2 regions of the Novosphingobium mississippiense genome follow, and region 2 is predicted to be linked to the other one. Evidence: predicted binding sites of a transcription regulator. Region 2 holds the regulator's gene; the other holds the start of a gene.
What was found. Region 2 encodes LexA, which represses DNA repair genes until DNA is damaged. Its sites were predicted from a motif close to GTTCCNCNCTTGTTCT; they were not measured.

Region 1: uvrA (excinuclease ABC subunit UvrA) is a predicted target of LexA. The motif match lies at 11,543-11,558, and genes of this name have one in related genera.

What each region holds. Positions count from the first base shown of each region.
Region 1 covers NZ_CP147001.1:406,910-422,694, forward strand. The annotation lists gene WBP06_RS01925 (hypothetical protein) at 1-366, shown strand, start outside; gene WBP06_RS01930 (trimeric intracellular cation channel family protein) at 367-1,008, opposite strand; gene WBP06_RS01935 (hypothetical protein) at 1,016-1,465, opposite strand; gene WBP06_RS01940 (cytochrome P450) at 1,737-3,062, shown strand; gene WBP06_RS01945 (DUF3617 domain-containing protein) at 3,195-4,088, opposite strand; gene WBP06_RS01950 (hypothetical protein) at 4,252-5,928, shown strand; gene WBP06_RS01955 (zinc-binding alcohol dehydrogenase family protein) at 6,042-6,974, opposite strand; gene WBP06_RS01960 (DUF4403 family protein) at 7,091-8,563, opposite strand; gene WBP06_RS01965 (VOC family protein) at 8,742-9,164, opposite strand; gene WBP06_RS01970 (hypothetical protein) at 9,242-9,619, opposite strand; gene WBP06_RS01975 (UrcA family protein) at 9,799-10,194, opposite strand; gene WBP06_RS01980 (UrcA family protein) at 10,619-11,020, opposite strand; gene uvrA (excinuclease ABC subunit UvrA) at 11,570-14,470, shown strand; gene WBP06_RS01990 (hypothetical protein) at 14,651-15,016, shown strand; gene WBP06_RS01995 (DUF262 domain-containing protein) at 15,207-15,785, opposite strand, start outside.
Region 2 covers NZ_CP147001.1:1,374,265-1,390,049, reverse strand. The annotation lists gene WBP06_RS06515 (molybdopterin molybdotransferase MoeA) at 1-754, shown strand, start outside; gene lexA (transcriptional repressor LexA) at 867-1,553, shown strand; gene WBP06_RS06505 (ComEC/Rec2 family competence protein) at 1,623-3,806, opposite strand; gene gltX (glutamate--tRNA ligase) at 3,836-5,290, shown strand; gene WBP06_RS06495 (citrate synthase) at 5,304-6,587, shown strand; gene WBP06_RS06490 (hypothetical protein) at 6,758-6,982, shown strand; gene WBP06_RS06485 (sensor histidine kinase) at 7,043-8,437, opposite strand; gene WBP06_RS06480 (hypothetical protein) at 8,437-9,387, opposite strand; gene WBP06_RS06475 (hypothetical protein) at 9,423-10,604, opposite strand; gene WBP06_RS06470 (Hpt domain-containing protein) at 10,697-10,999, opposite strand; gene WBP06_RS06465 (ATPase) at 11,069-13,699, shown strand; gene WBP06_RS06460 (DUF1467 family protein) at 13,764-14,054, opposite strand; gene WBP06_RS06455 (ribonuclease J) at 14,064-15,689, opposite strand; gene WBP06_RS06450 (type III pantothenate kinase) at 15,686-15,785, opposite strand, start outside.

The sequences.
Region 1 (15,785 bases), 970 kb from region 2:
TGCGCGGCATCCTTCCCCACTGCCGCGCTTGCGCAGGCGGTCAGCGCTGCCAACGATCCTCGACTGAACAACCAGCGCGATGCCTTCGGCGTCAGTTCGCGGCAGGCCGCACACATGTGCCTGGCCGCTGCCGAGAAGGCCCTGCAGGCCGCCGGCTATACCGGCGTGCAGGTGGTCGGGCTGAAGCAGATCGAGTCCAAGGCGGAAGGCTATGAGCTGGAGGCCTGGGTCAGCGTTTCCGGCGGTGGCCCCGCATGGCGCGGCGCGGATGGCGACAAGGGTGGTCCCTTGCGCGGCACCGTCGATTGCGAGGTCAAGCGCGGCAGCATCGTCGATCTCGATTTCGACGATATTCCGGGCGTGTAGCTAGCCTCTATCCTCCGGCCCGATGTGGGCCGGCAGGCCGAGCGAGAAGTGGATCGCCGCCCCGCGCAGGGCAAAGCCGGCAGCAGCGGCCAGCGCCCAGCTGAGGCCGGCCGAAAGCCCCAGTGCAATCCCGGCCGCTGCCAGGGATGAGGCGAGCGCGGCGGCAGTCACGTAAAGCTCCGGTCGCATCAGGATCGAAGGGCGCCCGGCCAGCACATCGCGGATGATGCCGCCGACGCAGCCGGTCACCACGCCCATCAGGATCGCCGGAACCGCAGGCACCCCCCAGGCCAGCGCCTTGATCGTGCCGAACACCGCGTAGACGGCAAGGCCCAGCGCATCCGCCCATTCCAGCAGGCGCCCCTCCCACCAGCGCACCGGCGTGAACCACGCCAGCAGCGCCACGGCGAGGCAGACCGGCGCCACGGTATGGTCGCGCACCCAGAACACCGGCGCCCCGATCAGCAGATCGCGCAAGGTGCCGCCGCCCACGCCGGTCATCAGCGCGAAGAAAGCGGCGGTCACGAAAGTCTGGCGCATCTGCACTGCCGACAGCGCGCCGGACAGCGCGAAAACGGCGATCCCGAACAAGTCGATCGCCGGCGGCAGGGCAGGGGCCAGAGGTGGGAGGATGGTCGGCATCTCAGTATCATAGACCCGTTGCGTGGAGTTCGGGAAGCGGCGCGAGATCGGGGGCGATCCAGCCTGCGCGCGCTTCGGCGCTCATCAGCACGCCTTCGCTCCAATACGTCAGCAGCCAGCCCGAACCGCCGAGCGGAGAGGCCATGATCGCTGCCAGCACGTGCGAGAGCGGGGCGTCCGGCCCATGCCGCGCCAGTTCCAGCGCGGCGATGCGCATGGAGGCTTCGGTGATCGTCGCGTGAAAGCCGCGCGTCGGGCTTTCCGGCACGCCCACCGCACGGTTGTAGCGGCGGATCACGCTCTCGATCCCGCCATGTTCGGCCAGTACGGCGGGGTGGCGCAGCAGCCAGAGCGCGGCGGCAAAGTGGGCGGCATGGCTCCACTCGGCATAGGGCCAGGTGGTGTCGAGCACGCCATCGGCAATGCGCGCGATCGTTTCGTCATCAAAACAAGTCATCGTCGGTTTCCTGTGTCTGGAGACCCGGACTCCGACGACAAGCGCGCATGTATCCGGCCGGCCGAAGGGGCCGGGCCTTGTCGCGGGTGGAGGGAAGGGAGGCCTTACCTGCCGCGCGCGCACGACCCGACGCTTTCGCCTTGTTGGCGACCGAGCGGGGCAGTGAGGGCGGCGGTGTGGGCCATGCCGGGGCGATATCACAGCGGCCGACCTTTGACCATCTCTGCAAATGTGATACACATAGGATCATAAATTCGGGAGATGCCGCGCCGTGCTCAATCCAGTGCCCAAAACACCGTCTTACGAAACCGCCGACTGGTACACCGACGTCTCGCTGGTGGACGATCCCCACGCCTACTTCGATTTCCTGCGCGCGCAGGGCCCGGTCGTGCGCCTGCCCTATCGCAATGCGGTGGCGGTGACGGGGTATGAGGAGACCATTCAGGTCATGCTCGATACCGAGCACTTCTCCTCGATCAACGGCGTTACCGGCCCGCTGGCCGAACTGCCGTTCACGCCGCAGGGCGACGACATTACCGATGCGCTGGAAGCGCATCGCAAGCAGATCCCCTTCGCGGATCAGGTCGTCACCGAAAGCGGCAGCCGCCATGCCGACTTGCGTTCGATCCTTGCGCGGCTGTTCACGCCGAGCCGGTTGAAGGAGCTTCAGCCCAAGCTGCTCGCCACGGCGGAAGGGCTGATCGACGAGTTCCATCGCGACGGGAAGGTCGATCTGGTGCTGCAATATGGCGGCCCCTACGGCGCGCTGGTGATCTCCGACCTGCTTGGCCTGTCGGAAAAGACGCGCGTGAAGTTCCGCGGACTGCTGGAAGGCGCGATTCCCGTGCCGATGGACGCCAGCGAGGAGGAGATGCTGAAGAATCCGCTGGTGGGCGTGGGCAAGGATCTGTTCAAGCTGATCGCCCAGCGGCGCCTTGCCCTGCATCCGCTGATGCGCCCCTTGCGTGGGGTGCTGGCACCGCAGGACATCCTCTCCGAACTGGCGGAGGCGCGCTATCCCGACGGCCGCAAGCCGACGCTGGTGGACCTGACCAGCCTGGCCGCCTTCCTGTTCGGGGCCGGGCAGGACACCACCAACCGCCTGCTCGCCAATGCCTTCAAGGTCATCGCCACCCGGCCGGACATCCAGCAGGAACTGCGGGACAATCCGGCGCGCATCCCGGCCTTTATCGAGGAAGTGCTGCGCTTCGACGGATCGGTGAAAAGCGGGGGCCGCATGTGCCAGAAGACCACCGTTCTGGGCGGCGTGGAGATCAAGGCGGGCACGGCGGTTCTGATGTCGCACATGGCGGCCAACCGCGATCCGGCCCGTTTCGCCGATCCCGGCACGTTCGACATGGATCGGCCGAAGATCAAGGAACACCTGGCCTTCGGGCGCGGCGCGCATACCTGCATCGGCGCCCCGCTCGCCCGGCGCGAGGTCGTCACCAGCATCGAGCGTTTGCTGGCGCGAATGGGCAATATCCGCCTTTCACCGGCGCATCACGGGCAGGATGGCAACTGGCGGTTCCAGTACGAGCCGACCTATGTCCTGCGCGCGCTGGCGAGCCTGCATCTGGAGTTCGATCCGCTCTGAGGGTGGCTTGATGGAAAGGCGATGTGCGCAGGCTAGAGCAGCTGATCCGATTGCATCGGATCAACTGCTCTAAGAATTTGGTTTATCGCGTTTTTCGGGTCATCAGGTGATTCCACCCGATTAGAAAACGCTCTAGCCCCTGGTGCACGCGCCGATCCGTTGGGCGCTGAGTTCGGATCGCGTCACGGCGAAGAAGGGCCCCTTCGGCAGCTTCACGACAAGGCGGACTTCCTTGGAAACCTCGATCCGGTCCGCATCGACATGGCCGGTGAGCTTGCCCTGATTGATCGCGCCGCCTTCGAGGAAGCAGGTTGACGATCCCGAGATATCCTTGCCCTTGATCCTGATCTTCCAGCTTCGACATGCCGGGCTGTTCACGGAGGCGTCGGGCGTTTGCAGCGCATTCGCGAAGACATGCAGGTCATCCTCGGTCAGACAGGCCTGCCATTGCCGAGCGGCCGGTGGCAGGCCGCGATTTCGACTGGTGGAATATGTGCTATATTCGACGAAGCGCCATAGCCCGGGCGGAATGGGGTGTCGTGATCCGGTGACGGTGATCTCTCCGGGGCTTTCGGCAGGCGGAGGTGCATCGCCTCGCGGGTTGGCATCGCCCTGCGCGCTGGTATTTTCCTGCGCACTGGCGAGCATCTGCCCGATTTCCGCGTCGAACGCGGCTTGAGCCGTGGCGATCGACACGTCCTGTTCGGCGAACCGGTGGATGCGATCGTCCAGGCAGGCCTTGGCACGCACTTCGCCCGAATGGCCTTCCAGCAGGCATTGCTGCAACATGCTGCACAGGATTCGGTCGGCGGCGGGGGATCCCACCGACGGGTTCGGCATACAGGCCCTGAGATAAGGGCCGCGCACGGTGTATTCGACCTTCGTGAAGCGCATCTTGCGGGCCGTGACGGTGATCGGATCGCCCACGGTTTCGGGTGGGTCAGCCAGTCCGGCGAAACCGCTGGACATCAGGATGAGGCAGGCAGAAGCCGCGAGAAATCGGCGCTTCACGCGCGAACGGTCCATCTCTTCCCCCGGCCTTTGCCCTGCTTGTCATGGATGTCCTAGCAAGGAACGCGGGGCAGGTCTTTGCGCAGTTGCACCGTTGCGGCGGTTCTCCCGGCTTTTCTCATGCGCGGCTTGGGTCTAGGGTCCGCGCCGAAAATAGACCCGAAAGGCTTCCCCCCCAATGCCCGGCTTGAACTCCGCCACCCGCCTCGCCCTCGTTCCGTTGTTGCTGGCTGCCAGCGCCTTGCAGGCCATGCCCGCCATGGCGCAGTCGGCCGAGCCTGCCTACGATCTGGCCGCGCAGAAGGCGAAGCTGGCGACGGTGCCGATGCAGGTGGACACCAAGTTCCTGAGCGCGGAGGAACGCGACGTGGTCAACCTGCTGATCAAGGTCTCCGACCTGTTCAGCGAGGTCTATCTGCGGCAGCGCTATGCCGAAAATCCGCAGGTTCGCCAGGCGATCGCGATGAACCGCCGCGCCGACCGCGATTTGCTGTTGGAGATGTACGATCGCAATTTCGGCCCCTGGGACGAACTGGCCGATCTCCACCCGTTCTGGGGCGACAAGCCGATGCCCGAAGGCGCGGGCTTCTACCCCGAAGACCTGACGCGGCAGGAGTTCGAGGCCTATCTGACCGCGCATCCGGACCAGAAGGCGGCGCTGACCAGTGCCTATACCGTGGTGCGCCGCGACGGGAACAAGCTGGTGGCAGTGCCGTACTCGCAGGCCTACAAGCAGTGGCTGGAACCGGCGGCCAAGCTGCTGGACCAGGCGGCGGCGCGGACCAGCAACGCCAGCCTGAAGAAGTTCCTCAGCCTGCGCGCCAAGGCGCTGCGTACCGACGATTACTTCGAGAGCGAACTGGCGTGGATGGATATCGAAGGCACGCCGATCGAACCGGCGATCGGGCCTTACGAAGTCTATACCGATCGCCTGATGGGGGCGAAGGCCTCTTTCGAAAGCTTCGTGACGCTGAAGGATCCCGAGGAATCGGCCAAGCTCGCCAAGTACAAGGCCTTCCTGCGCGATATGGAAGCGAACCTGCCGATTCCGGACGAATACAAGAACTTCCAGCGCGGCTTCGCCAGCCCGATCGCCGTGGCGGAACAGGTGCGCGGCGGCGGCGACAACGTGCCGGGCCCGCAGACCATCGCCTTCAACCTGCCCAATGACGAACGCGTGCGTGAGGCGAAGGGCGCGAAGAAGGTGATCCTCTCCAACGTGCTGGGCGCCAAGTTCGACCTGATCCTGAAGCCGATGGGCGCGCTGGTGCTGGCGCCGGCACAGGCCGGGCTGGTCGATCGCAAGTACATGCAGCTGGAAACGCTGTTCCACGAACTGTCGCACAGCCTCGGGCCGGGCTCGATCGTGGTGAATGGCGAGAAGACCACCGTGGACAAGGCACTGAAGGAGCAGAACTCCGCGATGGAGGAGGCCAAGGCCGATGTCGCCGGGGTGTGGGACTTGCTACTGATGATGCAGAAGGGCGAGCTTCCGGTGGCGGAAAAGCCGAAGCTGTTCGCCACCTACATGGTTGGCGTGTTCCGCGCGGTGCGCTTCGGCGCGGTGGAGGCGCACGGCAAGGGCGCGGCGCTGCAATACGGCTACCTGCGCGCCAAGGGGGCGTTCACCTACGATCCCGCCACCCAGCGCTTCACGGTGGATGATGCGAAGATGGAGGCTGGTCTGCGCGATCTGCTGCATGACATGCTGATGCTGCAGGCACGGGGGGACTATGCGGGCACGATCGCCTTCATGGACCGCTGGGCGAAGCTCGATCCCGATGCGCAAGGCGTGATCAAGGCGATGGGTACGCTGCCGGTGGACATCCGCCCGGTCTATCCCGACGGCGTCTGACCAAGGCGCCGGTCTAGAGCAGTTGATCCGATTGCATCGGATCAACTGCTCTAAGATTTTGGTTTATCGCGTTTTCCGAGTCATCAGGTGATTCCACCTGATTAGAAAACGCTCTAGGGCCGCAACACCACGCGGCCGTAGACGCCCCCGCGCATCATGAAGGCCCAGGCCTCGCTCGCCTCGCAGAGCGCGAATTCGTATTCCACCGGGATTTCCAACTCGCCGTTGGCCACCCGGCGGAGCGCGCTTTCGACAAGCGCGTAGACCGCCGGATCGTCCATCGGCGCGGCGGGGGCGATCGGCAGCAGGTCGAACCGGGTGGAGGCATGTTCATCCGCGTGGAAGCTGGCATAGCGCCCGCCCGATACGACCAGGCGAGAGAGCATGGGATAGTCCCCGCCCAGGCCGGTATCGACCACCATGTCGAAGCCGCGCCCCCGCGTCTCCTCCACGCAGGCGGCCAGGACATCCTCGTCCCACTTGTCGATCAGGCGTGACAGGCCGAAGCCGCCGAGGTTGGAGCGATAGGACGTGTCCGCCGCAATGCCCACCGCGCGGACCCCGGCCTTCGCGGCCATCTGCAGCACGACGATCCCGGTGGCGCTGGTCACGCCGTTGACCAGCATCGTTTCCCCCGCCTGCACCCCTCCGCGTGCGAAAAGCGTGGCGTGGACAGAGGCGACGACGTGCGGCGCAGCCGCCGCGAAGGCCGGATCGATCCCCGCGGGCATGTGCCATACCGCCCCTTCCGGCACGGCGAAAAATTCCGCGAAGGCGCCGCCGGGATGATAGCCGACCACGCGATCGCCCACTGCGAACCGGGTGACGGCGGGGCCGATCGCGACCACGGTGCCCGCGGCCTGGCAACCCGGGATCAGCCGGGGCACGGGTGCCGGCAGTACGACCAACTTGTGGATGTCCACGCATTCCAGCGAAGCCAGCTCCACCTGAATGAGCACGGTGTCGGTGCCAAGTGATGGCTTCGTCGCGGATGCGTAGCGCAGATCAATCCTGCCATCGCCGCCATGCTGGAATACCGCGTTCAACTTAAACTCTGCTTCATGCTTGCATTTTATTTCGTGTGAATATTGTATACGTGGTTTGACGGAGGCGCAACGGACTCCACCTTTCGTATGAGATGCCTGCCGGGGCGTGGGGACGATTATCGCGCAACCGTGATCGTGGCGAGGCCGCTGCCATGCACCGGCAGGTAGAGGCCTTGTCCCGCCGCGCGGATGGTGCCGGTGTGCGCTTCCTTGACCTCGGCACGGATGACCAGCTTGCCCTCGCGCTTTTCGGCGATGGCGCGATGGATCTTGCCGAGCAGGTCCTGATAGTCGTGTTCGAAGTTCTGCCCCAGCGCATTGGCCAGCGTGGCCGAAAGCTCCGGCGCGTTCGCGAAGCTGAGCAACAGCTTGCCGCCCACCATGTCGGTGCCGCCGCTGACATGCAGGTTGGTGAATTCCACCTTGCGCGAATCCGGCGCGTTGGCAGGCGTGGCGGTCAGCCAGACGGTGCCGCTGGATTTCTTGAGATAGCCCTTGTCCCCCCAGACCGACAGTTCGATGCCCACCGCAATGCGCCCGCCGGTGGTTCCGTAGATGGTCGCCTTGCGGAACTCCGCATGCACCGATCCGATGTCGGACACCACGAATGGCCGCTGCTGCCGCTTGACAAGCGCCTTCAGCAGCACCGGTTCCAGTTCGCGGTAATCGGCGATCACCGGGATGAAGAACGCCACCTTGCCGGTATCGCCCTTCAGCGGACGCAGCGGGGGCAGGGCGGTGGGCGCGGGATCGGGCGGGCGATCGCCCACGAAGGTTTCGGTCAGGGCCTTCAGGCCCAGGCGCAACTGCAGGTGGTGGCCGGAAACGGTGTAGCCGCCGTAGAGTGCTTCCTGCGGGGTGATCCGCATCCACACCGGTGGATTGCGGTGGTTGAGTTCCAGCGAGGTGAAGGCCGATGCCCAGGCCCGCTCCACATGCGGCCGCACTGCCACTTTCGCCAGTTCGGCCGCCAGTTGGCGTTCCAGCCCGGCGACGATCGGCGCCAGTTTCTTGTCGGCGGCCTCGGAAAGATCGATCCGCTTGCCCAGGAAATCGATGTGCGGGCTGTCGATCCAGCGATAGGTGATGTCCACCTTGCCGCGCAGCCGCCAGTCGGGCGTCAGGTCCAGGCGGACGCGTGCGGTGGCTTCGGCCCGTGCCGTCGCCGTCTCGTGCTTCAGCACGCCGGCAATGTCGCGCGCCTGCACTTGCGCGGTGATCGGCATCGAGAACACCACGTCGCTGCCCTTGCCGGTGAAGCGCAAGGGGCCGCGCCGTGCGGCGCCGACGATGTCGCACTTGATCCTGGGCGTCTTCACTTTGACGAACACGACCTTGACCTTTTTCGACGGGACGCAGTCCAGCCCGGACTTGTCGATCGACCATAGCGTGCGGGGTATTTCGCGCTCCAGCGCGGGGCCGATTGCGGAGGCATCGGCATCGATCGGCACCGTCAGCACCGAAGCCTGCGGCTCGACGACGATGGCGTCGTGGGTGCGCGGCGGCGGCCCTTCCTCTGCAGTGCGATGGCATCCCGCCGGCGCCAGCGCCAGCAGGATCAGGGTGGAAGAAACGCGCCTTGCCTTCATCTCACCTCGGATCCGCTTTCGCTGCCACTGGATTGACACGTACGCGAGTGGCCCGGGTTGTTCCAGCGCCGGGCATCGGGTGTTTCCGCTGGACGGAACGAAAGAAGCCGCAGTTCGTGCCGGGATTTCCCGTGGGTCAGGCTGGCCCGCCCCGCCCCGCCCCGATCCGTCCGCAACATCAGGTGGCGAACAACTGCCCCAGATCGGCGAAGGCCTTCATTTCGATGGCGTTGCCCGATGGGTCGCGGAAGAACATCGTCGCCTGCTCGCCCGCTTGCCCGGCAAAGCGAATGTAGGGCTCGATCCCGAAGGCGACACCCGCCTCTCGCAGGCGCAGCGCCAGCGCTTCCCAGTCTTCCATGGCCAGCACGATTCCGAAATGCGGCACCGGCACGCCATGCCCGTCCACCGGGTTGGAGCCGCTGTCGCCGCGCGCCATCCCGGGCACGAGATGGGCGACGATCTGGTGGCCGTAAAAATCGAAATCCACCCAGGATGCGCTGCTGCGGCCTTCGCGGCAGCCGATCAGGCCGCCCCAGAATGCACGGGCGGCATCAAGATCATGAACCGGAAAGGCGAGGTGGAAGGGGCGCAGGGTCATGGGAGTGAACTACCGTCGATCTTGGATGCACGCCACGGGAAACGCTGACCCCTGATGATGCCGCGAACCGGATCCGTTCAGCGGCAGCGCGAATAGTCGCCCGCGCGGCAGGCGGCAACGTCGCGACGCCACTTGGCCAGATCGGCCTTGTACTGGCGACGGGCCTGCGCATAATTGCGCGCATCGGCGCGCCCATCGTCGTCCCCGCGGTCGTCGTTGCCACGCTGGCCCCTGTAGGATTTCCAGCCTTCGGCATACTGCGCATCACGCTTGCGCACATAGGCCAATTGGTCCTGATTGAGCTTGCGGATGATGGCACGATCGCGGGCCACGGCATCGGGCGTCATCGTCGGATCGTGCGGATCGTCGGCCAGTGCCGGGCTCGATACGCCAGCCAGGATTCCACAGGCAAGCACCGGCGCGCCAAGCGCCAGCAGGATACGCGACCCCCTCATCATTATTCTCCGTCCCTGAGGTATTTGCGCCAAGCTCTGCCGCCGGGGGGCAGGCCGTGCAAAGCCTATGCGACGAATGGTGGCGTGCGGAGATGGAGTGTGCAGGGCCTGCGGTCAGCAGAGGGAATTGGCGGGAACCGGGATCGCCGCCCACGGGGGAAGGCGGCGATCCCGTCCCGTCAGCGCGCGGAACGCCCGGCGGTCGAACCGCGGGCAACCGCCAGGACGGCTACCTGCCCGCCGTGATCGCGAGCGGCGAGCACGGTGTCGCGCGCCGCGAATGCCTGTTGGGTGCTTTGGGTGCGGCATGTGCGCATGTCGGCATAGGCCGGCAGGTCGCGGATGTCGGCGCTGCCGCAAACATGGTCGACCGCCGTTGCGATGCGCGTATCCAGCTGCGCACGGCCTTGCGGCGTACCCAGATCGAGGTCGGCATAGTGGACCTCTTCGGTGGGACGATCCTCGACGACCATCATCGCCGCATCGGTTCCGGCGCGCGCCATGGCCGGCGCCGAAGCTGCCGAAACTACGAGAGCCGCGAAAGTCAGGACATTGCGAATGTTCGATTGCATCATGCTCGTATCTCCGTTCGGTCCGGGAACCTGCCCCGGCGCGGTGGTGGACTGCGAGCGACCCTCATGCTTGTGTCGATATTCGGACCAGTTGTCTGGTGGCTCTTATGGCGGCCGGTTTGCGAAGACCCGGGGCCGTGCCGGAACCCTGCCGCGCTTGCGGGCGCGACACGATTTTTCCTGAAGACCATGCTGCAGGATGCCGCATGGCCCAGTCTATTTCATTGGCTTGAAATATAAGTCCCCTTCGTGGAAAATGAGTTCCACGTCGATAAAAGTAATTTCAATGAGAAGTATTCTATAGGGTGTGTCTATTCGCCCATGCCACGGACGGCTTGCCGAAAGTTTCGGTGCGGCGTCCGATTGGTGCGTCCCTCCGGCCCGGTTTCATCCGGGCCGGGAGGAAGCTGCCGTTCACCTCTGCCGTTCACCTCTGGGCAAAAATCGCCAGGGTTTGCGGCGTCTTGGCCATGGCAAGGGTCTGTCCCTGGGCACGGGCGGCCATGTGCTGCGCGAAGAGTTCGTCACGGGCGGCATAGGCCCGCACGGTCGACTCGCCTCTACAGTCCATCATATGGCTCAACTCGTCGAGATTGCGGTAGTCTGCGGTGCCGCAGACGGTGCGAACGGCGGAATCGAGCCGCGTCGTCAGTCGATCGCGACCGGCCTCGCTGTCGAGGTTGAGGTCGTTGTACGTGACGAAGACGTGCGGCACGTTCGGGTCGATCGTGCGGTTCTTCACGATGACGTCCTCGGCGGCGGCGGGCATGGCAAGACCAAGCGCGGCGCCGAACAGGACGACGGAAGCGATCATGGAATTCCTGGACATCTTGGGTACTCCTCCTTCAAGGGCGCAGTTCCGCATCCCCGAAACCCGTGTTTCGCGGTGCAAGTGCTGCGGCGACCCTGTGCGATCTGAAAATATCCCTCTTGCACAGACGCTTGGCGCGGCCGTGCGCGATAATCCCCACACTCTTGTTTCGATCGGCAAATGAATGCTGTCGGCCCCTCACGATCGTTTCGGCTTTCCCTGATGTCTGGTATCTACTTATTTCAAGCAGATGGACATTTAAGCAAGAAGCGAGTCGTTATTCTTTTCGGGCAGCCTTTTTATTGCTGATCTCCGTGACGCTTTCAAGTCTGCAAACTAACGGATCGGTGAACTGCATTCGACGCCCGATGGACGACATTCCACCGCCGACGAAATGCATGATGGCCGGCAAAACGGCCGATTTCGCGGCAATGCGGGTGGTCCTGTTGCCATCCACGTTGCAAACCACGTTGCAATCGGGGCCGGCATTCCCACATGGCGGCCATGGTTGCGCGGCGCCTCGGCGTGCCTTGCGTATCGCGAACAAATCTGGAACATACCTCTCCCATGAGTCTCTCCCACATCACCGTCCGCGGCGCCCGTGAGCACAATCTCAAGGGTTTCGATATCGAACTCCCGCGTGAGAAGCTGATCGTCATCACCGGCCTGTCGGGCTCGGGGAAATCCAGCCTCGCGTTCGACACGATCTATGCGGAAGGCCAGCGCCGCTATGTCGAGAGCCTTTCGGCCTATGCGCGCCAGTTCCTGGAGATGATGCAGAAGCCGGACGTCGAGCATATCGACGGCCTCAGCCCCGCGATCTCGATCGAGCAGAAGACGACGAGCCGCAACCCGCGCTCCACCGTGGCGACGGTGACCGAGATCTGGGACTACATGCGCCTGCTGTGGGCGCGCGTGGGCATTCCCTATTCGCCCGCCACCGGCCTGCCGATCGAGGCACAGACCGTCTCCAACATGGTCGACCGGGTGATGGAACTGCCCGAAGGCACACGCGCCTACCTGCTCGCCCCGGTCGTGCGCGGCCGCAAGGGTGAGTATCGCAAGGAATTGGCCGAGTGGCAGAAGGCGGGATACACCCGCGTGCGGATCGACGGCGAACTCTACGCGATCGAGGACGCCCCCGCGCTCGACAAGAAGTACAAGCACGACATCGAAGTCGTGGTGGACCGCATCGCGGTGAAGGACGGCATCCAGACCCGCCTGGCCGACAGCTTCGAGCAGGCGCTGAAACTGGCCGAGGGGCTGGCCTATATCGACCTGGCCGACGGCGTGGTTCCCGGCCGTGAAGCGGAAGGGAAGGGCGCGAAGAAGACGCTCAAGGGCACCGGCCTGCCGCCCAACCGCATCGTCTTCTCCGAAAAGTTCGCCTGCCCGGTCAGCGGCTTCACCATCGAGGAGATCGAGCCGCGCCTGTTCTCGTTCAACGCGCCGCAGGGCGCCTGCCCGGCCTGTGATGGGCTGGGTGAAAAGCTGCTGTTCGACCCGCAGCTGGTCGTCCCGAACGAGCATCTCAGCCTCAAGCAGGGCGCGATCGTGCCCTGGGCCAAGTCCAACCCGCCTTCGCCTTATTACATGCAGGTGCTCTCCAGCCTGGCCGAGCACTTCGGATTCGACCTCACCACGCCGTGGGACGCGCTGCAGACCGAGCTGAAGATCGTCATCCTCTACGGCACCGGTGGCAAGGCCGTGCCGCTGACGTTCAAGGACGGCAAGAAGGAATACACGGTCAACAAGCCGTTCGAGGGCGTGATCGGCAACCTCAACCGCCGCATGATCCAGACCGACAGCGCCTGGATGCGCGAGGAACTGTCCAAGTTCCAGACCGCGCAGCCCTGCGAAACCTGCGAAGGCAAGCGCCTCAAGCCCGAGGCGCTGTCGGTGAAGATCGCCGGCAGCGACATTGCCGATGCCGCGCGCCTCTCGGTGGCGGACGGTTTCGCATGGTTCGGGGAGCTTGAGGGCAAGCTGACCAGCCAGCAGCAGCAGATCGCCAAGGCCATCCTCAAGGAAATCAACGAGCGGCTCGGCTTCCTCAACAACGTCGGGCTCGATTACCTCAACCTCGACCGTACCAGCGGCACCCTCTCGGGCGGGGAGAGCCAGCGCATTCGCCTCGCCAGCCAGATCGGCTCGGGCCTTTCGGGCGTGCTCTACGTGCTCGACGAACCCTCGATCGGCCTCCACCAACGCGACAACGACATGCTGCTGGAAACGCTGAAGCGCCTGCGCGATCTGGGCAACACCGTGATCGTCGTCGAACATGACGAGGACGCGATCCGCACCGCTGACCACATCGTGGACCTCGGCCCCGGCGCCGGCGTCCACGGCGGCGAAGTCGTGGCCGAAGGCACGCTGAAGCAGGTGCTGAAGAGCAAGAACAGCCTCACCGCCGCCTACCTCAACGGCACCCGCAAGATCGAGGTGCCGACGGAGCGCCGCAAGGGCAACGGCAAGAAGATCGTGGTCGAGAACGCCCGCGCCAACAATCTGCGGAACGTCACGGCGGAATTCCCGCTCGGCACCTTCTGCTGCGTCACCGGCGTGTCCGGATCGGGCAAAAGCTCGCTCACCATCGATACGCTGCAGGCCGGCGCCGCACGCCAGCTCAACGGCGCGCGCGTCGTTGCCGGGGCGCATGACAAGATCACCGGCCTCGAAAACTGCGACAAGGTGATCGAGATCGACCAGTCCCCGATCGGCCGCACCCCGCGCTCCAACCCCGCCACCTACACCGGCGCCTTCACCCAGATCCGCGACTGGTTCGCGGGTCTGCCGGAATCCGAGGCGCGCGGCTACAAGGCCGGGCGCTTCAGCTTCAACGTCAAGGGCGGCCGGTGCGAGGCGTGCCAGGGCGACGGCCTGATCAAGATCGAGATGCACTTCCTGCCCGACGTCTACGTCACGTGCGAGGAATGCCACGGCAAGCGCTACAACCGCGAAACGCTGGAAGTGAAGTTCAAGGGCCACTCCATCGCCGACGTGCTGGACATGACGATCGAGGATGCGGAAGAGTTCTTCAAGGCCGTGCCGCCGATCCGCGACAAGATGCACATGCTGAACGAAGTCGGCCTTGGCTACGTGAAGGTGGGCCAGCAGGCCACCACGCTGTCCGGCGGCGAGGCGCAGCGCGTGAAGCTCGCCAAGGAACTCGCCCGCCGCTCCACCGGGCAGACGCTCTATATCCTGGACGAGCCGACCACCGGCCTCCACTTCGAGGACGTGCGCAAACTGCTGGAAGTGCTCCACCGCCTTGTCGAGCAGGGCAATTCGGTGGTGGTGATCGAACACAACCTGGATGTCATCAAGACCGCCGACTGGATCATCGACATGGGCCCCGAAGGCGGCGTGCGTGGCGGGCAGGTGATTGCCGAAGGCACGCCGGAGGATATCGTGAAGGTGAAGAAGTCCTTCACCGGGCACTATCTGAAGCCGCTGCTGGGCAAGTGATCGATCCGCCGCGCCGGGGATACGCCTCGGCGCGGCGGACCGCTGCCAAACGGCACGTGTGAGCGGCATCACGCCCTTTGCCGCCACGGAGGCGTAGGGGCACGCTCAGTCATTCGCATGGTCAGCCGCGCCGTTTGGGCGCGAGACCCCGCGAATTGGCGCTTGTTTCGGGAGGGAGACATGCGCGCACACAGCAGAGCCAATGCCATCACCATCACCGTCCTGACGACTGCGCTTGCGGTCCTGCCGCAACCCCTTGCCGGCGCGAGCACCGCACCGCCCGCGGCGGACCCAGCCGGACAGATCGACCTGTTGCCGACCGCAGCGCCGGCCTCCCCATCGATCGCAACCCAACGCCGCGTGCAGGCGGAACCGACCGTGCGCTGCGACGATGGGCGCGGCGAGCAGGCCGGTAAGGATTTGCATCGTTCCGGCGTCCGCGTCCTGCTGCGGAGCAATGGCCGCACTTGGCGGCTCGATTTCAAACCGTCCGACGTGCGGCAGGGCTACGCCACCTGGAGCAAGTCACCCTACGCGATGATGTGAGGGCCTTGCTTGGCGGCTCTGCGCCGTATTCCGCCATTAAAAACCACACAGATCGTTCCCAAAAGCGGACGCTAGTGCCAGGCCATTTTCGTTCGACGGAGCGGGAGGGATCAAGAAAATGATATTATCAAGTTGGTAAATAACGATAATTCTATATCGCCATATTCCTGATCCCTCAAACGATCCCTCGTTACGAAACCTCTTCCATAACCTCGGGTTCCCGAGATTTTCCGCGCTTTACCGCAGTCTCATTTGCCTCAATCGGAAGCTTGGAATGATACCAGTCTAGACCAAGCAGTCCCAGATGCTCCTTCATTCCGCCTAGATCGAGATGCCAGCGCTTTTCCATAAAGCGGAGCAATTTCAGCCCCCGATCAGCAATCTGCTGCGGCCCCCATTCATCAAGACAAGAAACTTCGTTTTCCGCGTACGATCCGAAGCGAAAGCCAACAACTGCCTCTCCTTTGCCAACCACTTTCTCAGGAAACGGCTTATTAGAAAGGCTTGCATTCTTTGGCCGAGAAAGAGGCAAAAGGTTTCCGAGAGAGTTTCGCAATTGAACCTTTTGCTTATGCGTCAGTCCAGAAAACCTATCAACCCAATATTCAGCACGAGCCTGCTGCGGATAGATATGCTCCACCGTAATATAATCACTCGGACACTCTGCAAATGTCTTCCAATTGATTTTCTCTCTATTAGTTTTAGATTTATTTTGCAAATCTAGGTTATATTCATACAGAAAGTATCTTATCTTCGACCATCTGTAAAA
Region 2 (15,785 bases):
AGCTCAGGCCGCACTCGCGATCGCCGCGGGACACAGGCATCTGCCGGTTCGCAGGATACCCCGCCTCGTTGTGATCGACAGCGGGGACGAACTGGCCGCTGATCCAGAATGCTGCGAACCGCACCAGATACCCGCCAGCAACGGCGCGATGCTCGCCGCAATGGCGCAGAGCCTTCCGGTCGAAGTCAACCGAATCGGCCCGGTGAGCGACAATCTCGACGCCTTGATCCACGCCTTCGAATCCGCTGGCGATGCAGACATCATCGTCACCAGTGGCGGTGTTTCCGTCGGTGATCACGATCTTGTCCGCCCCGCACTGGAAGCATGGGGTGCGGATCTGGATTTCTGGCGCGTGGCAATCCGGCCGGGCAAGCCGCTGCTCGTCGCCCGCAAGACACATGGCGCCCGCCAACAGATCGTCATCGGATTGCCCGGAAATCCGGTTTCCAGCCACGTCACCGCATATCATTTCATGCTGCCTGCTCTTCGCGCATTGCTCGGCGCAAATCGGCCTGCGCCTATGCCGTTGCTAAGCCGGCTGGCCACACAACTGCCGCCCTGTGGCAATCGGCGCGAATTTCTGCGCGGCCTTTGGGATGGAGAAACCGTGGCCGTGCATACCCTCCAGGACAGTGGCGCGCTGGTCTCCTTGGCCACAAGCAATATCCTTATCGACCGCCCTGCCAACGCACCTGCAGCGCAGCCCGGCGATCCGGTTTGGGTATACTTGCTCCAAAATGGCGGTATTGCTTGACGTTACCGGATTCGTTGCTTAATTGTTCCCTCATTGTTCGCGAACGAACCTCCATGTGTTCCTCGCGAAAGGAACAGGCCGCCGATCGCGGCCATGCAGGTGAGGCAGCCAGATGTTGACGCGCAAGCAGCACGAATTGCTCCGGTTCATACAAGTGCGCCTGGAAGAGAGCGGCGTCTCGCCCAGCTTCGAAGAAATGAAGGATGCACTGGACCTCAAGTCGAAGTCCGGCGTGCATCGTCTAATTTCGGCGCTGGAAGAGCGTGGCTTCATCCGCCGCCTGCCCAACCGGGCCCGCGCTCTCGAAGTGCTTCGCCAACCCGACGACGTTACCAACAAGGCGCCTGCCCCTGTGGCACCGCGGGAAGCGCCCGTCGCACTGCGCCCAGCACCGCGCGCGCCCGAGCCGGCCAACGACGTGATCGAGATTCCGCTGCACGGCCGCATTGCTGCTGGCGTTCCGATCGAGGCTATCGAAGGCCAGTCGATGCTGCCGGTGCCGGCAGCGCTGCTGGGCTCCGGCGACCATTACGCGCTTGAAGTATCTGGCGATTCGATGATCGAGGCGGGCATTCTCGATGGCGACCTTGCGCTCGTTAAGCGCACCGATACCGCGCGTGATGGAGAAATCGTGGTCGCGCTAATCCGTGGCGAGGAAGCCACCCTGAAGTATCTGCGCCGCGACGGCCCCAAGGTTCGGCTCGATCCGGCGAATGCCGCATATGAAGCGCAGATCTATGGTGCCGAGGAAGTGCAGGTTCAGGGCAAGCTGGCAGGTATTCTGCGCCGATATCACTGAGAGACAGCGACTCTGGCGGCATGAATTTGTCGCCGGAATTCCTTACAGGCTCAAGGCTGGTCGCATTTCTCAGGGATGCCACCAGCCATGATCCCCTTGGCTCTGGGCAACCGTTCGCAACACCTGCCCCTTCAGATCTATGGCGATGCCACCGGTCTGCTTCAGCATCGGGCGATCAATCTTCAACCATCGGGGCTTGCAGCCTTGCGGCAATGAACGATCGGCAATGACGATGTCGGCGCGATCACAGGCGCGGGCCAGCGAAGGGATCGGGACATAGGCGTCGCTCCGCGCGATCAGAACATGCCACGCCCTCCCACCTCGCTGAAGGGTCGCCGCACAAAAGTCCTGATTGCATCGCACCTGAGGCTGCCCGGCGAGCGGAAGCGGAGCTTCATGCTGCCCGGCGGCCTCCATCAGATTATCGAGAGCGTAGCCGCTCTTGCTTTCCCGCAGCACGGCCAGACGTTTACCATCAACGGCCATGCCAATGTAGTGGCCATCGCTACTCACCAGAATGTCGGGCGGAACGACAAACGCCAATCCAACGACACCTGCAATCGCCGGGATCAGGCCAAAGAAGCGCTCTTTTCCCGACCACAAGGCCAGCCATAGGCCGCCAGCCACAAAAAGCAGGAAATGCGGCGTCCCCATGACCGGAAGCAGGCGAACCGCCCCCGGAAGGTCCGAGACGACATGAGCCAAGCCGAGAAGCAACGCTATCGCGTGATCGGCAAGCCACCACAACGGCGCCCCAAGGCCGACGATGTCGAGAATGAGCGCCATCGCCACCAGCGGCATCACTGCGAAAGTCGTCAAGGGAATTGCGACAAGATTGGCCAGCGCGCCGTACATGCCCGCCCGGTGGAAGTGATAGAGCGCGATCGGCATCAACACCAGGTCGATAGCCACGCCGGTCACCAGCATAAGCGCCAGAGAACGCAGCACTCGCATCGGCACGCCTTCGTCGCGCGGCGCCATCCACCGGCGCACCGGCCCGGCTTTCGCCACCACGATCAGTGTCAACACCGCGGCAAAACTCATCTGGAAACTGGGGCCGACGATGGACTCCGGCCACAACAGCATCACGATGAATGCCCCCGTCGCCAGCATACGGACCGACAGAGCCTCCCGCCCCAGCAGCAACGCCCCAAGCACCAGCAATGCGCCCGCACACGATCGCACGGTGGGCACCTGCGATCCCGTCAACAGGGTGTAGCCGATTCCCGCCAAGCCACCCAATCCCGCAGCCACGATCGGAAGGCGCCATCGCAACGCAATCGCGGGAAAAGGCGCCAACAGGCGAATGGCAAGAAAGTAGACGGCACCTATCACCGCGCTGACATGAAGGCCGCTGATCGAAAGCAGGTGCGCCAACCCAGCGTCACGCATCGCACGGGCGTCATCTGAAGCGATCGCGCCCATGTCCCCGGTTGCGAAGGCTATGGCGATGCCCGCCTTGCTACCCGCAAGTCTGGAGCGGATGTGCCCGGAAAGATCGGAGCGCCAAGCGGCCAGAACATCGGCGCGATCACCCGCCTCCAGTTCTTCGACCGGCGCGAGTACCCGCCCCGAAGCGGAAAGCCCCGCAAACCATGCCGCACGGGCGAAATCGTAGCTGCCCGGCAACATCGGTGCCGCCGGTGGAACCAGCCTGCCGCGGAACCGGATCAATGCGCCCGTTTCCAACGATCGACCGTTTGCGACGCCGATCTCGTCAGGCAGACTGACTCGCACCTTGATCGCCCTGCCGCTGCTCGGCTCTCGCATAGCCACGGTCAGACGGTTCTGACCAAACGCCGGCATTTCCTCGATCGCGAGCACCCGAGCCTCAAACGTGCCAGACAGAGGGCGTGGAATCGGGGCCGTGCCGATCGTCGCGGAACGCCCCCACGCGGCCAGGCAACCAAGCGCCAGAACAGCCATCAACGACATGATGGCGAGGCGCAGGAGCGGAAAATCCTCCCGACTGTGCCGCCAGACGCCGAGTCCGATTGCAGCCACCGCACAAATTGCGCAAAATGCAATCCACCAACGTGGGTCGGGCATGGTAAACCACGCCGAAATTCCGGCCCCAAAGCCTACCGCAAGCCATGGCCCACGGTCGAAAGTGCAGTTCGAAAGAAAACACTCGACACCAGCCAAACTGCTCGACATGTGGCTCTGGCTGATCCATGGGCGATGCTGCAATGCAGCGGCTCCGGCGAGGGCCGGAACATCGGGATCATCGGTCGTGGCGGCTAGGCTGGCCATGGCTGACATAAGGACGGAAGGTAAGAGCAATGGCAAGCGGCAGCGCATCGAGCGGACAGGCGGATGGAAAGACCGTCGTCACGCGCTTTGCCCCCTCGCCCACGGGTTTTCTCCATATCGGCGGCGCCCGCACGGCGCTGTTCAACTGGCTCTACGCCCGCCACTTCGGCGGCAAGTATCTGCTCCGCATCGAAGACACCGATCGCGCCCGTTCGACGGAGCCGGCGATCGAAGCCATTTTCGATGGGTTGAACTGGCTTGGCCTTGGCGGAGACGAGCCGGCGGTTTTCCAGTTCGCGCGTTCTGATCGCCACGCCGAAGTCGCAGCGGAACTGATCGCCAACGGCCACGCCTATCGCTGCTATCTCACTTCGGAGGAACTGGCCGAGCGTCGCCAGAAGGCACAGGAAGAACGCCGCCCGTTCCGCATCGACAGCGAATGGCGCGATGCCGATCCGTCGACCTGGCCCGCTGACCGGTCCTACGTCGTGCGCGTGAAGGCGCCGCGCGAAGGCGAGACGACCATCCAGGACCTCGTCCAGGGTGAGGTTACCGTGAAGAACGAGGAAATCGACGATTTCGTCATCCTGCGTTCGGACGGCACGCCCACATACATGCTGGCGGTCGTGGTTGACGACAACGATATGGGCGTGACGCATGTGCTGCGCGGTGACGACCACCTCAACAACGCGTTCCGCCAGCTGGTGATCATCCACGGCATGGGCTGGAACGTGCCGGTCTACGGCCACGTGCCGCTGATCCACGGTTCGGACGGTGCAAAACTGTCCAAGCGCCACGGCGCGCTGGGCGTCGATTCGTATCGCGACGAGATGGGCATTCTGCCCGAAGCGCTGTTCAATTATCTACTGCGGCTCGGCTGGGGCCATGGTGACGAGGAATTCATCAGCCGCGAACAGGCTGTCGAATGGTTCGACATGGCCGATGTCGGCAAGTCCCCCTCGCGCTTCGATCTGGCCAAGCTGCAGAATCTCAACGGCCACTATCTGCGCGAAGCGGACGATGCCCGGCTTGCCGGCCTCGTTCAGCCGCGCCTTGAGACGGCCGGCTTCACAGATCCCGACATGACCCTGCTTACGCAGGCCATGCCTGTCCTGAAGGTCCGCGCAAAGGACCTCAACGAACTTGCCGAAGGCGCCGCCTTCCTGTTCGCCCAGCGTCCGCTCGCCATGAGCGAGAAGGCGCAGGCGCTTTTGACCGACGAGGGGCGTTCGCGCCTTGCCGCGATCCAAGAGCGTCTTTCCGGAGAGTCCGAATGGGCCCTGGAGGCACTGGAAGCGCAACTGAAGGCAATGGCCGAGGAACTGGGATTGGGCCTCGGCAAGCTCGCGCAGCCGCTGCGCGCCGCCCTGACTGGTCAAACGACCTCTCCGGGCATTTTCGACGTATTGGTTCTGCTCGGCCGGGACGAAAGCCTTGCTCGCATTGGCGCGCAGGCGGACGCCACGACCGGGTCGCACATATAAGGAGTAAGAACTGGTGGGTGATCAGGTCAAACTGAATGCTGGTGGCACGGAATTCGATTATCCCGTGCTCAAGGGCAGTGTCGGCCCGGATGTGATCGATATCCGGAAGCTCTACGCCCAGACGGGCAAGTTCACGTACGACCCCGGCTTCACGTCGACGGCCAGCTGCGAGAGCGCGCTCACCTATATCGATGGTGACGAAGGCGTCCTTCTGCACCGCGGCTATCCGATCGGCCAGCTGGCCGAGAACTCCTCGTTCATGGAAACCAGCTACCTGCTGCTCAACGGCGAACTGCCGAGCGCGGACGAACTGGCGACCTTCAAGAACACCATCACGCGCCACACTATGCTCCACGAGCAGCTGGCGAACTTTTATCGCGGCTTCCGCCGTGACGCCCACCCCATGGCCATCATGTGCGGCGTGGTCGGTGCGCTTTCGGCGTTCTATCACGACTCGACCGACATCTCCGATCCCGAGCATCGCAAGATCAGCTCGCACCGCCTGATCGCCAAGATGCCGACGATCGCGGCCGCCGCTTACAAGTACTCGGTCGGCCAACCTTTCGTCTATCCGGATAACTCGCTGAGCTACACCGGCAACTTCCTGCGCATGACCTTCGGCGTGCCGGCGGAAGAATATGAAGTGATCCCCGCCGTTGAAAAGGCGATGGACCGCATCTTCATCCTCCACGCCGACCACGAGCAGAACGCCTCGACCTCGACCGTGCGCCTTGCCGGTTCGTCGGGCGCCAATCCGTTCGCGTGCATCGCGGCCGGCATCGCCTGCCTGTGGGGCCCTGCGCACGGTGGTGCGAACGAAGCCGCGCTCAACATGCTCAAGGAAATCGGCACGCCGGACAAGATCCCGCACTACATCGAGCGTGCGAAGGACAAGAACGATCCGTTCCGCCTGATGGGCTTCGGTCACCGCGTCTACAAGAACTACGACCCGCGCGCGACCGTCATGCAGAAGACCGTCCGCGAAGTGTTCGACGCGCTGAAGGTCAACGACCCGCTGTTCGAGACCGCCCTGCGTCTGGAAGAGATCGCCCTCAACGATCCGTACTTCGTCGAGAAGAAGCTCTTCCCGAACGTCGACTTCTATTCCGGCATCATCCTTTCGGCCATCGGCTTCCCCACCACGATGTTCACGGCACTCTTCGCGCTGGCTCGCACCGTGGGCTGGGTGGCGCAGTGGAACGAAATGATCTCGGATCCAGGCCAGAAGATCGGTCGTCCGCGTCAGCTCTACACGGGCCCGACGCAGCGCGACTATGTGCCGATGGCGCAGCGCTGATCACGACATCCGGACAAGACCGCGCCAGTCGCGGTCGGCTCCTCGAAGGCCCTCGCGCAAGCGGGGGCCTTTTTGCATTTGCAGGGATTATTGCGGATAAGGTTGCGCAAGCCACAAATTGGCCGCAAGTTGTTCCTACACAGCCGATGGGCCATAACGGGGGCACTAAGATGCTGTTTTTGCGAATTCTCGCCTTCATCATCGGATTGCTGGCCGTCGCGCTGGGCGCGCTCTGGGTCGGTCAGGGAACCGGACTGATCCTCTGGCCGGCCAACAGTTTCATGATCGACGATCGCGGTTGGGCCGTTCGCGGCGCGGTGATGGCCAGCGTCGGCGTGATCCTGCTATGGCTGGCATGCCGGAACAACAACGGCCGCAGCGGCAACCGTCTCTGAAAATTTCGGTTTTTATATCAGCTGAATACGGGACGCTTTGCATGCGTCACCCGAAGAATTTCAGGTCTCGTAGTCGCACGGCAGTTCAAGCAGGAACCGCGCGCCCTGCCCCGGTGCGCTTTCGACGGTCAAATTACCACCCATCGCCCGGGCAAGCCGGCGCGAGATATAGAGACCAAGGCCTGAGCCGCCATCGCCGCTGCGGCCCAAACGCTCGAACTTTTCGAACACCCGCTCCTGATCTTCCAGCGCGAGGCCACCGCCCTGATCGGCGACGGTCACATAAGCCCGGCCGTTCAAAGCCTCCAGCCTCACCCAGATTTGCGAACCTTCTGGCGAATAGCGGATCGCATTGCCGATCAGGTTGAGCAGAATCTGCAGTACGCGGCGAAATTCGGCGACAGCCGGCAGGCTTTCGCTGGGATGCGGAACTTCGACGCTAATGCCCTTTTCGCGCGCCCGGACATTCAGGATCCCGGCGGCCTGACGTGCGACGTCCGAAAGGTCGATATGATCGGAAACCGTGCTGAAGCTCTCCGATTCGACGACTTCCAGATCGGCAAGGTCTTCCAGCAGCGCCAGCAAGAGCTTGCCGGCCCCCGCAATCTCTCCCGCATACTCCGCATAGGCGTCTGGAAGCGGGCCGGCCAGTCGCGTGCGAATCGTTTCGGCATTGGCAATGATCCGAGCGATCGGCTGACGCAGCACCGGCGCCAGATCCTGCCCCACCAGGCTACGCTGCGTCAGCGGCTCCGCCATCATGGGTGACGCTGCAGGAACCGCGGCAGGCGCATCCGACACCAGCAGGAGTTCGAAGCCGCTGGGATCGAATCCCGGCTGGAACTGCGGCACCAGGGCCACTCGCCACGGCCGTTCCGATCCGGCGACGCATACCGACACGCCGTCCAGCAGGCGCCAATGCAGCGGCTGTTTGTGCGTCACATTCTCGGGTGGGAGGAATTCGGTCCATGGGCGCCCTCGTCCGCATGCCATCGCCGCCGCAACGTCAGCCAGTTCGGCACTATCGGTCTCCACCGACAGCACGCGTTGGGCACCATCCAGTCGCGCCGTCAATTCGGCAAGATGGCGATCGATCATCGTGCGTCGACGGTCGACCGTTGCGGTGTCTTCGGTCGGCACCGGCGCTACCTGCCAGTTGCGGACCACGATCTCGCAGCAGCCCGCCTCACCGTCGCTCTCTTCACCGTAGAGCGGTTGAACTTCCACCCAGGCGGTGACGAATTCGGCACCATCGAACGCGGTGATCGCCCGCGCCAGACGGAAGCCATATCCGCGTGCCTTGCGGACCAAATCCAACAGGTCGGGAATGGCGATGCCGCCGGGAACCGTGCCGCCGCAACGCTCCTGCAGCCCGGCAAGCGGTTCGTCGGCACGCGTCAGGCTGTCCCGCCCGTCGCATTCGGCCCGAGCCACTATGTTGCCGACAGCAAGCATCAGCCGGCCCGGTGTCCGGACGTCAGGATGGACGCGGCCATGTCCACCCCGATCTGCTCGAACGCTTCGGGCAGATCGTACGTCGGATGGAACACCAGCATCTGGCGCTTCACCTCGTCAGGCGCTAATCCTGCTGCGCGCAGGGACAGCGCCAGGCGAGTGGCCTGCGCCTCGTGCGTGGACAGAGCCAGAGCGTCGCGCTCCGTGCCCGAACGCTGCGCCAGCGCCGAAAGGAACAGCGCCAGCCCCCCGTAATTGACCGTGAGGGCGGTGCCGCCGCTGGTGCCCAATGCCACGACAAGCCGCGCTGCCAGGCCCAGGCGGCTGACACCTTCCTCATAACGCGCCCTTACGGCAGCTTCGGTCGCGGTAATCCATGCCGGCGCGTTGGCCGTCCCCGCCAAGGCAATGCGCATGGCCTGGAGCGCGGAATAGAGCAATTCGCCTGGCAGTTCGGTAAAGGGAAGCCCCATCCGGCGTTGCATCTGGCACCACCGCGCCTGCGCTGCCAGCCAGGTCATCGCCAGCGATTGCATGTCTTCCTGTTCGGACGAGACCAGCGACTGCACCAGGGGAGAAACCACCGGATCAAGCGCAAGGCGCGCCTGTAGACGATCCGTCAGATGCCATTCGAGCGCCAGCGCATGGACATGACCCAGCAACCCGCGATCATCCATGAATGCCTGAACCAGCGCCTCGCATTCCTCCGCGCCGGGCGTCGGCTTGCCCTGTCCGCCTGCGGTTTCCAGCAGTCCGCGCGCAAGATCGCCCAGCATGCCACGCACGCGGGCGCGCACCTCGTCGCTGAACAAGGCGCCGTCCTGCGCAGACAGCAGGTGCCGCAAAACCGGCTGCACGCTCTCGGCGAGGGCATCGCCCCGCGCGAGTTCGGCGCGCAACAGGGCCTCCACGGTCTGAGCGTCGGCCGGATGGACAGCATTGTCTATCATCCGTCCCATCTACCTCGTACTTGGTTAAGCCTCGGTTATCCTTTGCGGCGCAGCGGAAGAGCCATGCCGAGGACGACCAGCGCTATCGCCAGAACTTCCACCACAGGCTCTACCTGCCCGAAACCGGCGGCAAGCGCCAGTACCACGCCAAGCAAAGCGCGATCGCCCATCAAACGTGTCGCCGGCCCGGCCACCACACGCGGCACCAGTGCCAGCAACATCATCAACATCGCCGGGGGGAACATCCACGAAAGCAGGCTTTCGCCGAACAATCGGGTAACCGAAGTCAGGATCAACAGGCCAAACGTCGCGTCGATCAGCCAACCCAGCACATTCGCGCGGGGAATCGCCGGCGGGAGCTGGCCCAGTGCCTGCCGCTCGGCCGACCGGATAAGGCGGCTGGCCTCCACCAGCACCGCCCCCAGCGATGCGAACAGGAACGCTACCGAAAGCACGCCAAACCACGCAAAACCACCGGCGATCGCCAGAACGACAAGCACGGCCGCACTCAATGCATTGCTTGCATTGCCCGCGTGGAGCAGCGACGATCCGAACATGACCACGCCCTGCCGCGCGAGCGCCCGGCCCGGCGGCATCGGCTCTCCCGCACCGAAGCGGGTGCGCAGCCATTCCGTCTCTACGCCATGGGCCTCGGAATCGGACCGGATCATCCGCCAGTTCGCGCCGGTGCGCGCATCCGCCGGGATTTCGCGCATGGGTACGCCCGATTGGAGCGCGATGCGCATCAGTGCCGAGGGCACGTCGCAATCAGCCGGCAATTCGTGAAGCTGTTCCACCAGGCGACCGGGGATCTGCATCAGGCCGGTACCGGCTCGATTGAGGTCGATGCGCTCAAACCCCTCCGCCAGCGCATTTTCCACCGGTTGCACCAGCACCGCAGGCGCCACGCCGTCGAACAGCTCGATCGCGCGGGCGGGATCGACGAACAACCCCTCGTTTACGACAACAAGTTCGTCATTGGCCGTGACCAGGCCGGAAAGCGGTCGGGATCCGGTGGAAATGTAGAATTGCAGCCCCGCATCCTCTGCCGCGTGCTGCAAGGCGATGAGTTCGGGTGAAGCGCCGCGCGCGATGCAGATCACGCGTTGGCAGTCCATGGCCAGTGCCAAGCCCAATTGATGGCGCGCAAGCGTTGCCCCGCCCACACGCAGGAACGCGCGCGGAACCGCCTGCCCCGCTGCGGCGGGCTCCGTCATGGCGAGCAATGCGATACGCAGCTTGAAAACCCTCCAGCGCCCCCCCGCCCATGTAGACATGGGACGGGCGAGTGCCAAGCATGGGCCTGCAATCAGCTGTCGGAAAACTCTTCCAAATAGCCTCGCAGGCGGCGGACGATGGACGGATCTCCCGGCGCCGCATCCAGCGCATCTTCAGCCAGAGCCAGCAGGGGCGCGCTGTGGAAGCTGGCGGCGATGCCTTTCAGCCGCATCGCGGCCATGTGCCAGTTGCCGTCGCACCGCGATCGCGAGAGAAGGTCGGCCTGTCGTGCCACGCTTTCGATGTAGGAGGCACGCAGTTCCGCAAAAAGGTCAGCGTCCCCTCCGGCCGCGGCGGCCAGCGTCGCTTCGAGTGCGCCTGCTTCATATGCCATTTCCCCAGCTTAATCCGGGAAGGGTTAAAGTAGGGTTTATCGACGCGGCGCACATGGTATCCTGCGGCCATGGCTGGGGAAAACAGGATCATCGCGTTCGGCGCGAACCATGAAGACAATGGCGCGGAAACGCAGCCGGTCATGACGGAGATCGGAAACGGCACGATGACGCCGTCTCAGGAGGAATGGCAGCAGGCGTTCATGCCTGTCGATGCCCCGGAAACCATGCGCACAAGGGACTGGATTCTCCCTGCTCTCGCCGGAGCCATGGCGCTGGCCTGGACCGGTTTCTTCCTCTGGTCACAATGGCCTCTGCTGGCATCGCTGCCGGTCGGCGCCATCCCCGCCGTGCTGACGACCTGGGCGGTTCCCATGCTGCTGATCGGCCTGGCGTGGCTGCTGGCCATGCGCCACAGCACCCGCGAGTCCAAGCGGTTCGGCAATGTCGCGCAGGCCCTTTCGCGGGAATCCGCCAATCTTGAAGCCCGCCTTGTCACGGTGAACCGCGAATTGAGCCTGGCACGCGAATTCGTGGCTGCGCAGTCCCGCGATCTCGAAACGCTGGGCCGAATTGCCACCGAACGCCTGTCGCAAAATGCCGATCGCCTTCAAGATCTTATCCGTGACAATGGCGGCCGGATTGATTCGATCAGCAACGTCAGCGTGGCCGCGCTGGACAACATGGAGAAGCTGCGCAGCCAGCTTCCGGTGATCGCCAGTTCCGCCAAGGACGTTACCAACAATATCGGCAATGCCGGGCGTGCGGCCCATGTCCAGCTTGAGGACATGATCAATGGCTTCAACCGCCTCAACGAATTCGGGTCGGCCAGCGAACGTCAGGTCTCTCGCCTGCGCGAAGCTGTGGGCGTTGCGCTGGACGAATTCACTGCCCGGTGCGACCAGATGGGTGACCTTGCCGACGAGCGCTTTGCCGCACTGGCAGTGCGTGGAGAGGCCTTCCGCACCGATCTGGAGCGTCACGAGGTAGAGGCGCTCGCCGGAATTCGCACCCGCGCCAGCGCGCTCGAAACCGAAATTGCCGATACCCGCGCGCAACTTGACCGGCACGAAGAGGAAAGCCTCACCTCCCTGCGCGCGCGCCTTGGTTCCCTGCGCGAGGAAAGCGATGTCGTGTCGCGCGCGCTGCGCGACAGCGAAGGGCGGGCTGCCGAAGCATGGCGCAAGGCACTGGAAGAACTCGAGGACGAACAGCGTGAAGTCGCCCGCGGCATCGCCAGAACGCAGGATGCGGCAATCGGCGCGCTGCGCGGCTGCCTGGAGGCGATCGCTGCCGACGCAGAGCAGCTCGACGGCACCATCGCCGCACGTCGCGAACGTTTCGCATCCGATCTGGAGGAACGTCAGTCGCGCCAATCGGAATACGAGCGTTCGGCAGCAGCCCGGATCGAACTCATGCTGGGCGATCTAGACGTGGGCATTGCCGAAAGGCTGGAACGCCATCGCTTGCAAGCCGCAACACTGGGCGAACGCGCCGGCGCAATCACGGCCGAGCTGGAGCGGTACCAAGGCCGGCTCGACGCCATCGTTTCCAGCAGCGAAAGCGTGGAAGGACGGCTTGCCGCCAGCCTCACCGCGCTGACCGAACGCCTTACCGCCGCCCGTGCGACCCTCACTGCCACCGATGGTGAGGTGGACCGTTTGACCGAGGCCAGCGTGCGCCTGCTGGAGCTCATCCAGGGTAGTGCGCGCTACGCCAATCATGATTTGCCCGAATCGCTGGCAGTGTCCGAAGATCGCCTCAATCGCCTGCAATCCGCGATTTCGACTCTGCTCGACGCCCTGCAAACGTCGAATGGCAACAGCGTGGAACTTGCCGGGACGGTCGAAAGCACGGGCAGCAACCTCAAGGTGCTGACCACCGAATTGCTCGAAGCGCAAACCGAACTCGCCCAAAGTGGCCAGGCCCATGCTCGGCTGCTTGACGAATTGCGCCAGTCCGTCTCGGCGATCGAGATCGCCACCAGCGATGCGGCTGGCAAGGCGCAAGGTGAGTTGCGCGATGCGGTGGCAACGCTTCAAACCACGTTGGCCAATGCCGTTGGCGCCATCGAGACGGACAGCGCCGAACGCATCGGCCGCGTGGCCGAATCGCTTGGTTCGGAAAGCGCCCAGGCCATCGACAAGGCGATGCGCCAGCGGGTGGCCGAAGTGACCGGCCAGCTCGATCAGGCCGTGGCCCACGCATCGGGCGCCACGCGCGAGGCGACGATCCAGCTTCGCGATCAATTGGGCAAGGTCGACGAACTGGTCGGCAACCTGGAAAATCGCGTTGCCCACGCCCGCGAACGGGCAGAGGAGCAGGTCGACAACGATTTCGCGCGCCGCGTGGCCCTCATAACCGAATCGCTGAACTCGAACGCGATCGATATCGCAACCTCGCTTTCGGCGGATGTTTCGGACACGTCTTGGGCCGCCTACCTGCGCGGCGATCGCGGCATCTTCACGCGCCGCGCAGTGGCCCTGCTCGATGCCGGCGAAGTCAAATCGATCCAGCAACTGTTCGAACGGGACGATGCGTTCCGTGAACATGTCAGCCGCTACATCCACGATTTCGAAGCGATCCTGCGTCAGATACTTTCTACGCGCGATGGGAACGCCTTGGGCGTCACGCTGCTTTCGTCGGACATGGGCAAGCTCTACGTGGCGCTCGCACAAGGCATCGAACGCCTGCGCAGCTGACCGCAAGGAAAAAGGCGACGGATCCGGGATCCGTCGCCTTTTCAAATGCCGGTTTACCGGCTGCTTAGTAGCCCAGATCTTCGACCGGCGGCTTTCCGAAGAAGTTCAGATCGTCCACGGTCACCCACTGCTCAGCATAGTTCACGTAATATAGCCCGAACAGGACGACTGCCAGAATGGTGGCCCGCTTTGCGACACGCTTGGGCCGGAAGTTCACCGGCGCGCTGGTGGCATGTCCCTTTTCCACCCGATAGCCCTCCACCTCGTCCGGCGTACGCAAACCGAACGGCATGACGAGGAAGGCGCTCAAAACCCAGAACAGGCCATAGATCGCCACCATCGAAGTCCATTGCATGGCCATCGCTCAATCCTCCAGCAGCAATACCTGCACTTGCGGCTTCTTACCCGACCACCGCGTCGCCGCACGCCGTGCCGCAAGGCGGGCAGCCTCAACGCGGACCTCACGGTCGGACTTCTTCGCCCGGCCCAGCGCATCGGCCACGTCCCGCTGCGCCTCTTCGATGAACTTCGCATAGTCCTCGTCAAGCGGAAGCCCGATGGCGGCGACTTGCACGTGCCCCTTGCGGTCGGCTGCGACCGATACGACGCCGTTGAACGAAATCCGGCGGCGCATCACCATGGCGTCGCCATCGGCCGGCGCGATGATGTCGCCGTCAAGGATCAAGCGCCCGGCACGCACTTCGCCGAACTTGCCCGGATGGCTGGGCGCAAGACGGACGAGATCGCCGTTCTTCTGGAAAATCGCCTTGGGAATGCCACATTCAAGCCCGAGCCGCGCCTGTTCCCGCATATGGCGCACCTCGCCATGGACCGGCACCAGAATTTCGGGCCGCAGCCAGCCATAGAGAGCCTCAAGCTCCGGCCTCCCCGGATGACCGGAGACATGGATCGGGCTTTGACGGTCGGTAACGATGACGATGCCCGCATCGGACAGCTTGTTCTGGATACGGCCGATGGGGATCTCGTTACCGGGTATCTGGCGGCTGGAGAACAGAACCACATCGCCCGAATCGAGCTTGATCGGGTGATTGCCTTCGGAAATGCGGGCCAGTGCCGCGCGCGGCTCTCCCTGCCCGCCGGTGGCGACGATCAGGACCTCTCCGCGCGGCAGATCCATCGCGGTTTCGACGTCGATCAGTTCGGGCAGCTTGCCCAGATAGCCGCTGGCCTGCGCCGTCTCGATGATGCGGTCCAGCGAGCGACCGGCAACGCAAAGCTTGCGATTAGTCTTGCGTGCCACATCGCCCAAAGTCTGCAGACGGGCCACGTTGGATGCGAATGTCGTGACCAGCACGCGTTTGCCGCGATGCTTCTTCACTTCATCCAGCAGCCCGCGATAGACTTCGCCTTCCGAGCCGGACGCCTGCGGATTGAATACATTGGTCGAATCGCAGACGAGCGCGAGCACGCCCTCATCGCCGATCGCGGTCAATTCCTGCGACGTGGCTGGCGTGCCGACTTGCGGCTCATCGTCCAGCTTCCAGTCGCCGGTATGGAAGATCTTGCCGTAAGGCGTGTCGATCAACAGCGCATTGCCCTCGGCAATCGAGTGCGCCAGCGGCACATAGCGAATGCCGAAAGGCCCAATCTCGAACCGTTCGAGGTCTTCGACGACGATCAGTTCAACATCGTCGAGAATCCCTGCCTCCTCCAGCTTCGCGGCGACCAGGCGCGCGGTGAAGGGGGTGGCGTAAATCGGCACGCCGAGTTCCTGCGCGAAATAGGGTACCGCGCCGATATGGTCTTCATGGGCGTGCGTCAGCACGATACCGAGCAGGTTCTCCCGCTCGTCCTCGATAAATTCGAGGTCGGCAAATACCAGATCGACGCCCGGATACTCGTTCATGCCGAAGGTCATGCCAAGATCGACCATGAGCCACTTGCCCTGGCAGCCGTAGAGATTGACGTTCATGCCAATCTCGCCGGACCCGCCCAGCGCACAAAACAGCAGTTCGTTACCCGGAATCACTTCTTCGCAGCCCTTTCGGCTAAGATCACAAGGCCTTCCAATGTCAGGTCGGCATCCACGGCGTCAAAAATATCAGTCGCCTGATCGAACAGCACG